3 regions of the Bacillus paranthracis genome follow, and region 1 is predicted to be linked to each of the others. Evidence: predicted binding sites of a transcription regulator. Region 1 holds the regulator's gene; each other region holds the start of a gene.
The links. Region 1 encodes LexA, which represses DNA repair genes until DNA is damaged. Its sites were predicted from a motif close to CGAACATATGTTCG; they were not measured.

Region 2: recN (DNA repair protein RecN) is a predicted target of LexA. The motif match lies at 1,396-1,409, and genes of this name have one in related genera.
Region 3: ruvA (Holliday junction DNA helicase RuvA) is a predicted target of LexA. The motif match lies at 2,153-2,166, and genes of this name have one in related genera.

The regions. Positions count from the first base shown of each region.
Region 1 is NZ_CP101135.1:3,417,893-3,422,183, reverse strand. It holds gene NLJ82_RS17520 (PadR family transcriptional regulator) at 267-590, shown strand; gene NLJ82_RS17515 (DUF1700 domain-containing protein) at 583-1,125, shown strand; gene NLJ82_RS17510 (DUF4097 family beta strand repeat-containing protein) at 1,126-1,932, shown strand; gene lexA (transcriptional repressor LexA) at 2,019-2,639, opposite strand; gene NLJ82_RS17500 (YneB family resolvase-like protein) at 2,781-3,437, shown strand; gene NLJ82_RS17495 (DUF896 domain-containing protein) at 3,483-3,722, shown strand; gene NLJ82_RS17490 (bifunctional metallophosphatase/5'-nucleotidase) at 3,751-4,291, opposite strand, start outside.
Region 2 is NZ_CP101135.1:3,935,582-3,939,872, reverse strand. It holds gene NLJ82_RS20305 (TlyA family rRNA (cytidine-2'-O)-methyltransferase) at 1-670, shown strand, start outside; gene argR (arginine repressor ArgR) at 813-1,262, shown strand; gene recN (DNA repair protein RecN) at 1,529-3,268, shown strand; gene spoIVB (SpoIVB peptidase) at 3,387-4,291, shown strand, end outside.
Region 3 is NZ_CP101135.1:4,151,337-4,155,627, forward strand. It holds gene queA (tRNA preQ1(34) S-adenosylmethionine ribosyltransferase-isomerase QueA) at 1-241, opposite strand, end outside; gene NLJ82_RS21485 (DUF2905 domain-containing protein) at 261-461, opposite strand; gene ruvB (Holliday junction branch migration DNA helicase RuvB) at 458-1,459, opposite strand; gene ruvA (Holliday junction DNA helicase RuvA) at 1,465-2,082, opposite strand; gene NLJ82_RS21500 (iron-hydroxamate ABC transporter substrate-binding protein) at 2,270-3,214, shown strand; gene NLJ82_RS21505 (BofC C-terminal domain-containing protein) at 3,197-3,757, opposite strand; gene NLJ82_RS21510 (DMT family transporter) at 3,878-4,291, opposite strand, start outside.

The DNA.
Region 1 (4,291 bases):
ATTTCTATTCCATATCTTTAATGTAACGTGGTGAAATTCGAATTGTTTTGTGTTCCAAAAGGGTGGATAAGTAAAAGTAACATGCGTAATATCTATGGATATAAAAAATTGAATGATATGTTGTGTTCGGTATTGGATATGTTTCATACTAAAGTTCGAGTGTTTAAAAATATAGTACCTTGCAATAAACAATACTAAGTGGTATATTATGGATAAGGAAGGTACTGTGTATTGAACAGTACTGAAATGAGAAAGGGGGATTGTCCTTGAACGTTCAGTTTAAAAAAGGTGTGTTAGAACTATGTGTACTGGCACTTGTGAAACGTAAGGATTGTTACGGCTATGAACTTGTTCAGCAAATCTCAAATAAATTTTTAATATCGGAAGGGTCAGTATATCCTTTATTACGCCGTTTAACGAAGGAAGGATATTTTCAAACGTATTTAAAAGAATCTACGGAAGGACCACCTCGCAAATATTATCAACTAACTGAGCAAGGGGAAACGCAACTGAATTTGTTAGTAACAGAGTGGCGTGATTTTGCGAAAGGTGTACAAGAAATTATTGAAGGGGTGGAATGGGATGAGTAAAGAACAGTTTCTTAAGGAATTATCAAGTCATCTTAGAAAGTTACCGGACGAAGAGAGGAAAGATATTTTATTTGATTATGAAGAGCATTTTCAGTTTGGGATAGAAGAGGGGAAAACTGAATCGGAAATAATAAAGGGTCTTGGCTCTCCGAAAGTAATTGCAAAAGAATTACTTGCGATGTATCGATTTGATGAAATGAAAAAAGATCCGTCAACTTCAAATGTGACAAGAGCTGTCATGGCAGCGATTGGACTTAGTTTGTTTAATTTCATTATTGTATTAGGCCCGTTAGTTGCAATTATCGCTTTTATATTCTCTTTTTGGGTCGGTGGGATTGTTAGTGTAGTTACACCATTTTTCGTTATTGGAAAAGTATTTATGGGTACATTTATATGGTTAGATGTATTCGTAAGTATAACATTTGTTGGGATAGGTTTGTTGTTATGTATTATCGCTTATTATAGTACGAAGTGGTTTAAAAGGTTATGTGTACGTTATGTCATATGGAACTTCAAAATGATAAAAGGGGAGTAGATGATGAAAAAAATATTGTTAGTAGCGATCGCTTGTATCATTATTGGAGTAATAGGAATTTCACAAACATATGAAAAAGCAGTGCAAACTGCAGAAAAAGGAAACAAAGAAGATATAATTAAAAACGAAACACTAAAAAATATAGAAGTTAAGTTAGATGTCGGGGATATTGTTGTCCAAAAATCTCCTGACGCTTCTTTTTATGTAAAGCAATTAGGAGATGCGCGTAAACAAGAGATTCATATTACTGAAGATGGTGACACATTAAAAATCATTGGGGAAAGAGAAAAAGGTGCTTCATTTGATTTTTCTTTTTACGATTTTAGGTTTCAAACGTCTACATTGACTCTCCTTGTGCCTGAACGCTCTTACCAAGATGTAAAAGTAAATTCATCTGCTGGACAAATTGAAATAAGTGATGTGAAAAGTGACCGTGTAAGTGCTAGAACACTTACTGGAGAAGTGGATTTGAAACATGTAACGGCTAAGAATGTGGAGGGATCTACAAAAGCTGGTGAAGTAAACTTTAAAAAAGTAATAGGGAAAGTGACTGCAAAAACGACCAGTGGGGAAATAAATATTCTAGATCATGATTCTAAGTACAATCTAGAAGCAAGTTCAACTGCGGGAGATGTAAATATTACTTTATCGGAAAAACCAAAAGATGCGGTAATTACTGGGCAAAGTGCTGCCGGGGATGTAACAATTTTTAATGAAGAAAATAAAGACGTAACGATTGGTAATGGGAGTAAAAAGATTAGCGGTAAAACAGCTGCGGGCGATGTGACGATTGAAACGCGTTCGTAAGAAATAGAATGTGTGAAAATCTATCAAAATACAAAAAAGAAGATAATTACCTTATATAAATAAGGTAATTATCTTCTTTTTTATTCTTAATGTAAATCACGATATACGCCAATTACTTTGCCGATAACTGACACTTGCTTTAAAATAATAGGTTCTAATGAAGAGTTTTCCGGTTGTAGACGGAAATGGTCTTTTTCTTTATAGAAACGTTTAACAGTTGCTTCATTATCTTCTGTTAAAGCGACTACAATTTCACCATTATATGCAGACTGTTGTTGGCGAACAACAACTAAATCTCCATCGAAAATACCAGCTTCAATCATACTATCTCCAGAAATACGTAACATAAACACTTGATCTGCTCCTGCGACAATGCTAGCTGGAAGAGGGAAGTGTTCCTCAACGCTTTCGACTGCTGTAATTGGTAATCCAGCAGTAACTTTCCCGACAATTGGAACTTGAATAACAGATTGTGTTTCTGTATCCATTCGGTCTTCACCTAAAATTTCAATTGCGCGTGGTTTTGTTGGATCGCGTCGAATGTATCCTTTTTCTTCTAATCTTGATAAATGTCCGTGCACTGTAGAACTAGAAGCGAGGCCGACTGCTTGGCCAATTTCACGTACGGAAGGTGGATATCCTTTTTCTTGTACTTTTAGCTTAATAAAGTCGAGAATGTCTTGCTGGCGTTTCGTTAACTTTTCCATGTTTTCTAACACCTCGTTTTCTTTCATTTTTCTTATTAATAAGTATAACATGTGAAAAAACATTCTACAAACATAAGTTCGAACAAAAGGCGAATTTATGTTACACTAAAGGGAAATTATAGTGAGAAAGAGGGGTTCATAATGAATGCAATTATTTATGCGCGTGTGAGTACAACAAAAGAAGCGCAAGAAACATCATTATTACGTCAAAAAGATGAATTATTGCATTTAGCGGAGCGCTATCAAATGAATGTTACTAAGGTGATTGAAGAGCAGGCTAGTGGCTATACAATTGAACGTGATGGCATATTAGAAGTGCTAGATACAATTCGAGACGAACAAATTGATGTGCTACTTATACAAGATGAAACGCGCCTTGGTAGGGGGAATGCAAAGATTGCGTTAATGCACTGTTTACATAAAGAAGGAATAAAAGTATATACGCATACACATAATGGTGAATTGCAATTGTCGGATTCTGATTCAATGGTATTAGATATTATTGGTATTGTTGAAGAGTATCAAAGAAAGATTCATAATTTAAAAATTAAACGTGGTATGCAACGAGCAGTAGAAAAAGGCTATCGTCCAGAAAATAATTTAAAGAATCGTCATTTAAGTGTAGGACGAGAGAAGAAAGAAGTGCCAATTGAGGAAATTGTACGTTTACGTAAGAGTGAACTTACTTTCGAAGAAATTGCAGCAACACTACGTGGCTTTGGTCATAATGTTTCAAAAGCGACGGTACATCGTAGATATGTAGAGTATACAAAGCAATTGCTTGATAAAGAAGAGTAACTATTGTATGATAATAATCAGTTTTGAGTAGAAGGGGGATTCGAGATGCTTAGTCACGAACTCGTTGAACGCATTAACTTCTTAGCGAAAAAAGCAAAAGCTGAAGGTTTAACTGAAGAAGAACAACGTGAGCGTCAATCGCTACGTGAACAATATTTAAAAGGATTTCGTCAAAATATGTTAAACGAACTAAAAGGAATTAAAGTCGTTAACGAACAAGGTACTGATGTTACACCGGCGAAATTAAAAGCTTTAAAAAAGCAAGATAATGCAAAATTAAACTAAAAGATGGGCGAAGCCCATCTTTTTTTATTTATTTAATAACTTTCCAGTTGTTATTAACTGTTGCTTCTATCTTTTTATGCTTCAATATATAGTTAGCGATAAGTTCAGACATATCTGTTGGTATATCTTTTATTACGGGCTTATTTTGAAACATAAAGAAATTCCCTCCGCCGCTCGCGCGATAATTATTCATAACGACATCATATTCTTCACTCATATTAAGAGGAGTGCCTTTATGCTGTAAAGATTCTACTCTGTCGCCAATTGGTTTGGAAATGTTTAATACGTACGAAATTCCTTCCCACATATCGTAATTATAGTGTTGCGGTTTTGGTTCTATGTAGCTAGGGTTTACGATGATGGTTCCATCTTCTTTTAATGTGAAATAAGAAGCAGAGAGTTCGAGAGCATCTTTTATATCAGCTCCAGTTATTCTAATTACTTTTAATGTATTTGGATAAATATAATTAGAAACGATGTCACGCATTGTTACATATGTCGGGAAACCCGGAGATGTATTATGGAATAAGCTTGTACAAGAAATAGAAACATTAGCCATATCCATCTGT
Region 2 (4,291 bases), 520 kb from region 1:
GCAAGTTATGCCGTATGTAAGCCGTGGTGGTTATAAACTTGAAAAGGCATTAGAGACATTTCATCTTGATTTACAAGATAAAGTTATGATAGATATTGGTTCATCAACTGGTGGCTTTACCGATTGCGCGCTTCAAAATGGAGCGAAATTATCTTATGCATTAGATGTAGGGTACAATCAACTTGCTTGGAAATTGCGTCAAGATGAGCGTGTTGTCGTAATGGAACGAACGAACTTCCGTTACGTAACACCAGCAGACTTAGAACGTGGTTTACCGCAATTTGCTAGTATCGATGTTTCGTTTATATCATTAAAACTTATATTGCCAGTTTTAAAAACAATGCTTATGCCGAACGGGGATGTAGCAGCGTTAATTAAACCGCAGTTTGAAGCTGGAAGAGAGCAAGTTGGTAAAAAGGGTATCGTTCGCGATCGAAAAGTACATGAGGCTGTCGTAGAAATGATTGTCGACTTTGCTATAAAAGAAGGATACGACGTAGAAGGCTTAACATTCTCACCAATTACGGGCGGGGATGGTAATATTGAATTTTTAATTCATCTGAAATGGCATGGTGAACGTGAGAATGGCGAAAATCATTCTCCAGTTTCTGTTGAGCAAGTAGTTACAGAGGCACATGATGTCCTAAAACAAAAAGGGAAAGGGGAATAACATATGTTGTTCCTCTTTTTGTTGTAATTGTATAATGATTGTAAAAACAATTGTGTACAAGTAACGAATTATAAGTTAACATAAATAAGTGAAGTATACCAATGTTTAAACTATGGTAAGAGATAGTGTGAGGTGCAAATGTATGAATAAAGGTCAGCGCCATATTAAAATCAGGGAAATTATTGCGAACAAAGAAATTGAAACACAAGATGAATTAGTTGATATTTTACGTAATGAGGGATTTAATGTAACGCAAGCAACAGTATCGCGCGATATTAAAGAATTGCACTTAGTGAAAGTGCCATTACATGATGGTCGCTATAAATATAGTTTGCCAGCAGATCAACGATTTAACCCGTTACAAAAATTAAAACGTAATCTAGTGGATTCATTTGTAAAATTAGACACGGCAGGACATATGCTTGTGCTAAAAACATTGCCTGGTAACGCTCATTCACTTGGAGCACTTATTGATCATTTAGAGTGGGATGAGATTATCGGAACCATTTGTGGTGATGACACTTGCTTAATTATTTGCCGTACACCTGAAGATACAGGTGTTGTCTCTGATCGTTTCTTAAATATGCTGTAATAAAAAATCTTGTTTGCTTTCCTCTGTAAAGTGGAAAGCGAACAGGATATTTTTATTGGTTAAAAACGTGAATTCTTAATTGTAATATAATATTTTCTTTGAATAAAATTAGGAAATAGGTGGATTGACCCGTAAAACAAATGTTTGGTACAATGGAGCGGTTAGAAAAGTAATTTATACATACAAACATATAGTATGACTATTTGAATAAAGAACTGAGAAAAGCCCTTCATAGGGGATTAGTTTATAACGAGGTGAATGGGGCATTGTTATCGGAATTATCGATTAGAAACTTTGCTATTATTGAGGCATTAAATATTTCTTTTCAAAAAGGATTAACGGTTTTAAGTGGTGAAACAGGGGCCGGAAAATCGATTATTATTGATGCGATTAGTTTACTTGTAGGTGGCCGTGGTTCAGCAGAATTTGTTCGATACGGAACAGAAAAAGCTGAGATAGAGGGGCTATTTTATGTGGAAGATGATAAGCATCCATGTATTGAAAAAGCAGAAGAGTTGGATATAGAAATAGAAGACGGCATGATTATTTTGAAGCGTGATATCGCTGCAAACGGAAAAAGTGTATGTCGTGTAAATGGAAAACTAGTTACCCTTAGTGTATTAAAAGAAATTGGAAAAACACTTGTTGATATTCATGGACAACACGAAACGCAAGACTTAATGAATGAAGAACGTCATCTATTTATGCTCGATCATTTTGATGGAGAGCGTATCGTTAAACAATTAGATATATACCAAAACGTATATGCTGACTATGAGAAATTAAAAAAACAGTTGAAATCGTTAAGTGAAAATGAACAACAAATGGCACATCGTTTAGATTTAATTCAATTTCAGCATGAAGAAATCCGTAAAGCGGATTTAAAGATAGATGAAGAAAATGACTTAACTGAAGAACGATTGCAAATTTCTAATTTCGAAAAAATTTACAAAGCATTAGGGGATGCGTATCGCTCGTTAAGTGCTGACGGACAAGGGTTAGATAATGTACGAAGCGCAATGGGACAAATGGAGAGTATTACACATTTAGATGAAGTGTATCAAGAAAATCATGATTCCATTGCCAATAGTTATTATTTATTAGAAGAAGTTGCCTATCAACTAAGAGAAAAGCTCGATATGATGGAATATGATCCGAATCGCTTAGATGAAATTGAAACGCGTTTAAATGAAATTCGTATGCTAAAGAGAAAATATGGAAATACTGTAGAAGAGATTTTAGCGTATGCTGATAAAATTGAACAAGAAATTTTTACGATTGAAAATAAAGACGTTCATATTGAAACGACGAAGAAACAGTTGAAGGAATTAGAAAGTGTTATTCTGAAAGAAGCAACGTTGTTAAGTAATATGCGTCATGAACTTGCAGAACATCTTACAAATGCCATTCATCAGGAATTAAAAGAATTATATATGGAAAAAACAAAATTTGAAGTGAGAATTATGAAGCGAGAAGGAAATGCAGAAGAGCCTCTCGTGGAGGGAGCACCGGTAAGACTTACAGCGGATGGTTACGATCATGTGGAATTTTATATTTCAACAAATCCGGGTGAGCCGCTAAAACCACTTTCAAAGGTTGCTTCTGGCGGAGAGTTATCCCGTATTATTTTAGCTTTAAAAAGCATTTTTTCTAAGCATCAAGGTGTTGCATCTGTTATTTTTGATGAAGTGGATACTGGTGTAAGTGGCCGGGTCGCACAGGCTATTGCGGAAAAGATTTATCGAGTATCAGTAAACTCACAAGTACTTTGTATTACGCACTTACCTCAAGTAGCTTCAATGGCGGATTCGCATTTATTTATTCGAAAACAAGTAGCAAATGATCGAACAATTACATCAGTTACCGTTTTAACTATGGAGGATAAAGTAACAGAAATAGCTCGAATGATTTCTGGTGTGGAAATTACAGATTTAACGACAGAACATGCGAAAGAATTACTTACGCAAGCGCATCATTTTAAACAGACAGCAGAGGCTATCCAGTAATGGATAGCTTTTTTTCTCAAATGATGATTTCTTAATTCTTCCGGTTATAAATAAAGCATTGCAAGGAGAGATTAAAAAGTGAAGCCAAAAGGCTGAATGTGGGGTAGGAGCGAGGAGAGTGAACAAATTGAAATTAGAAAGATTTCGCAAAATAATAGGTATTTTTCTCCTTGTTTCTTTAGTTTTTATTGGGTGTTTTAAACCGCTTCGGACGTTTATTTCATCTCCGAAGCAACTTGTTGTTTTTGAAGGACAACAATCAGAAATAGCTTCATTACCAGTATTTAAAGCTTCATCTACAGATCGTCATGTGTTTACAGTAAGTTCAAATGAACAAAAACAAGGACTTATGGTAAATTCTCATCAAAATGGTGAAGCAGATATGGTGTTTCAGCTTGCTGGTTTTCCAGTGAAAAAAGTAAATGTGAGAGTATTAAAAGATTTCAAAGTTATTCCAGGTGGACAATCAATTGGTGTAAAGTTAAACACAAAAGGGATACTTGTTGTAGGCCATCATTTAATTCAAACTGAAAAAGGGAAAGTATCTCCTGGTGAAACAGCTGGTGTGCAAATTGGAGATATGATTACTGAAATTAATGGTAAAACAATTGAAAGAATGAGTGATGTAGCACCATTTATTCATAATAGTGGGGAAACAGGCGAACCGCTTAATCTCGTTTTGCTAAGGGATGGAAAGCATATCCGCACTAAATTAACACCACAAAAAGACAGTGGAGAATCGTCTTATCGCATTGGTTTATATATTCGTGATTCGGCAGCTGGAATCGGAACAATGACATTTGTTCATCCTGATTCTATGAAATATGGGGCACTTGGTCATGTTATTTCTGATAATGATACGAAAAAGCCGATTCAAGTCGAAGATGGACAAATTATGCGTTCGACAGTTACATCAATTGAAAGAGGTAGTCATGGGAATCCAGGGGAGAAATTAGCGAGGTTCTCACCTGATCGTGAAGTGATTGGCAATATTACAATAAATAGTCCATTTGGTATTTTTGG
Region 3 (4,291 bases), 730 kb from region 1:
CTTCAATGTGTGCGCCTGTATCTTCTTTCACACCATGCAGACGAGCAGGCATTACTTTCGTTTCATTTAAAACTAAGCAATCCCCCTCATGTAAGTAAGAAAGAATGTCCGTAAAATGTTTATGCTCAATATCGCCTGTTTCACGGTCTAACACCATTAATCTTGATGTTTCACGCTCTTCTAATGGGACTTGTGCAATAAGTTCTTCTGGTAAATGAAAATCAAACAGATTAATATCCATAACTATATCCACCTATTTCTTATTTGAATCGATTTATTATATACATAATAAAAGATAATACAATACTTAACACAATACATGTAATGATAGGAAAATAAAAGGTAACGTTTCCTTTTTTCACAAAAATATCGCCCGGAAGTCTTCCAATGAACTTCCAAGCTAAGCCAACAACGATAAGTAAGATCCCTGCTGTAATAAGCAATTTTGGCATCTCCGTCATACTTTTGGCATCTCCATTCCGAAATGCTCATATGCAAGTGGCGTTACAATTCGACCCCTTGGCGTTCGTTGTAAAAAGCCAATTTGTAATAAATACGGCTCATACACATCTTCAATCGTATGAGATTCTTCTCCAATCGTTGCCGAAACCGTTTCTAATCCAACTGGACCACCACGGAACTTCTCAATAATACCAAGCAATAATTTATGGTCAATATGATCTAGACCTAATTTATCTACTTGCAGCAATTCTAATGCCATTTGTGTAATTTCCATCGTAACCGTTCCGTTACCACGAACTTGTGCGAAATCTCGCACACGTCGTAATAAACGATTCGCAATACGAGGTGTACCACGAGCACGTCTTGCAATTTCTAGTGCGGCTAACGAGTCAATTTCAACTTCGAATACTTCTGCTGTACGTTCAACAATCGCAGAAAGCTGATCTACTGTGTAATACTCTAATCTTGAAAGTACACCGAAACGGTCACGTAATGGCGCTGATAATGCTCCCGCACGCGTCGTTGCTCCAACTAATGTAAATGGCGGTAAATCTAAACGTACAGACCTTGCTGACGGTCCTTTTCCAATTACAATATCAAGGCAAAAATCTTCCATCGCAGGATATAGTACTTCTTCAATTGATCTATGCAAACGATGAATTTCATCAATAAATAATACATCCCCTGGTTGAAGCGATGTTAATACAGCTGCTAAATCTCCTGGCCTTTCGATTGCTGGACCTGAAGTTGTTCTAACATTTACGCCCATTTCATTGGCAATAATATTTGCAAGCGTCGTTTTACCAAGTCCTGGTGGTCCATATAAAAGCACGTGATCTAACGTTTCTTCACGCATTTTCGCCGCTTCAATAAACACTTCTAAATTATGTTTCGCTTTATCTTGGCCAATATACTGACGGAGCGTCTGTGGCCGTAATGAATATTCTAAATCCGCATCTTCATATGCAGATTCCCCTGAAAGGAGACGTTCGTCCATTATACTCACCTCTTACCATTTAGTAAAAGACTAAGTGCCTTTTTAATATACTGATCCGTCGTTAATGATTCTTTTAATAACTCTGGTACAACGCGAGAAACTTCTCGTTCCGCGTATCCAAGTGCGCGCAGAGCTTCCAGCGCCTCATCAAGCTCAGCTGACGAACCTTTCTTCTCATCAAAACGTTCTTCGTCTGAGAATAAATCAACAAATGCATCTGGTACAACGTCTGCTAGTTTTCCTTTTAAATCTAAAATCATTTGGCGCGCTGTTTTCTTTCCTACGCCCGGGAACTTCACTAAAAACTTCTCGTCCTCATGTTCAATCGCTTGAACGACCTGTCCTGTTTGACCAGAAGCTAATATTGCAAGAGCGCCTTTTGGTCCAATACCAGACACACCTAACAACTTTGTAAATAATAAACGCTCTTCACGTGTTTTAAACCCGTAAAGCGCCATAATATCTTCTCTCACATAATGATATGTATAGACACGGATTTCTTGCTTACTTCTTTGAAATACATACGGATTCGGTGTGAAAATTTGATAACCAATTCCATTATGATCAATTACGACATATTCCGGTCCTACATACTCCACGTAACCTGTAACATATTCAAACAAAATACAATCTCTCCCTCTTAAATCATGTATTCCATTTTAACATATTTAATGATAGAAAAGCGAGACTGCCCCAACAAATGTTCTCTATTTGAAACTTCTGTTATTTTCATTGACAGAAAGGTTAAAGCACATTAATATACAGAGGTCGATAATGATTATCAATATTAATTAAAAGGGTTACATCAGGATGAAACGTAAGCTATTTATTTTATTTACTATTATGCTAGTTGTTCTTTCTATCGTTGGCTGTTCTTCTCAAAAAGAAGAATCAAAAGCAAAAGAACAACCGAAAACAAAAGTTGTAAAACACGCTAAAGGGGAAGCTACAATTCCAGTAAATCCAAAGAGAATTGTTGATTTATCTGGTTCAACAGAAGAATTATTACTTCTTGGACACAAACCTGTTGGTACAGCAAATACATATAAAGATAAAATCCAAAAGCATTTGACAGAAAAGCTAGACGGAGTAAAAGCAGTAGGTTGGTATTGGGCACCTAAAGTTGATTTAGAAGCTGTTACTGCTTTAAAACCAGACTTAATTATTTTGAACAATCGTCAATTAAAAATTTATGATCAACTAGAAAAAGTAGCACCGACAGTTGTTCTAGAAACAAACTTAGAAGACTGGCGCGGTAAGTTTAAAGAAGTAGGTAAACTATTTGACGAAGAAAAGAAAGCCGACAAATGGATTGCAGACTACGATAAAAAAGCCGACTCTTTATCTAAAAAGATTAAAGAGAAAACAAAAGATGAGAGCTTTATGTTCATCGCAGTTACACCACAAAACTTCCGTGTATACGGTAGCTTCGGGTACGGTGACATCATCTTTAACGACTTAAAACTTCCAGCAACAAAAGGCACAGATTTAAAACAAACGATGGCGCAAGTATCGCTAGAAGGTCTTGTTGCATTCCAACCTGATCAAATGTTTATAGTAAACTTTGGCGGCGAAGCTGATAAAGTTTACGAAGACTACAAAAACAGTGCCGTCTGGAAAGACAATAAAGCTGTAAAAAACAATCACGTATATGAAGTATCAAACGAAATCTTCAATACGAAAGCTTTCAATCCAATCGGAAAAGATATGCTAATCGATGAAATCGCAAAACAAATTTTAGATAAAAATAAATAAGAAAAAAAGCAGCTCACCATGAGCTGCTTTTTTCTTATTTTGCACTGCATATTGTTTCATTTTTTCAATCGTCTTCACAAAACCTTCTTTTGATTTAATACGAATACCACGTTTCAATTTCGCACGCTCATAACTCTCAAGCTTTTTCATATCAATTTGAAAGAAGGAATGAATCGCATTATCGCTTTTCGGTACACCTTTAAAAATTTGTAATATCCCTTCCTCTGACACGCCAAAATAACCGCTCGTTTTTAACAACGGAGAAATATCGTCAACTTTCTTTTGTAATACGATTTGTACATCATCACGATCAACGAGCTGCCATTCTTTATACTGCTGTAAAAACTTTTCTAAGTCTGCTACTTTTTCTGTAAAGATTTCCTCACTTACTTCTCCATCAACATACATTCGCTCTAATAAAATTGTAACTTGAGGGTCTTTCTCTGTTACTTCTGGTACTGGCCCTTCCGCCTTCGCATTCGTTCCATAAACGAAACAAAACATCATAACGAAAGCTTGCATCGCAATCAGTATCCATTTCATTTCCGTTCACCTCTTTTAGGCAAAATCATACTTTCATTAGTAGTTTTTCCGGAAATGGGGGTTTTATCCCTAATTCATAGATTACTCTCATTAAGACTTATAGAGTCCAATGATTTCTACCTATTTCGAAACATATTGATTACTTGAAAGCTTTTTTATATCTTTATTGGATTGTACCGTCGCTATATAGACTCCAATTAATACGATTGCCATTCCAACTATCTGTTGCCACGTAACAGCTGCTCCATATAGGACAACTGATATACAAGTAGCTACAATAGGAGTTAGATTTAAATACATACTCGCTTTGCTTGCACCTAACTCTTCTACTCCTTTATTAAACACGATATATCCAATTAACGTCCCGCATATGACCATATACAACATTTCTATCCATCCCTGTAAAGAAAACGTCCCAACCTTTCCCCATCCATCTTCATATAAAGAAAGGCCTGCTAAAAACCCAGTACCCAATACCGTCATACTCATTGTAGTTAATAAAGGGGAGACACCACTCATAACTTTTTTTCCTGT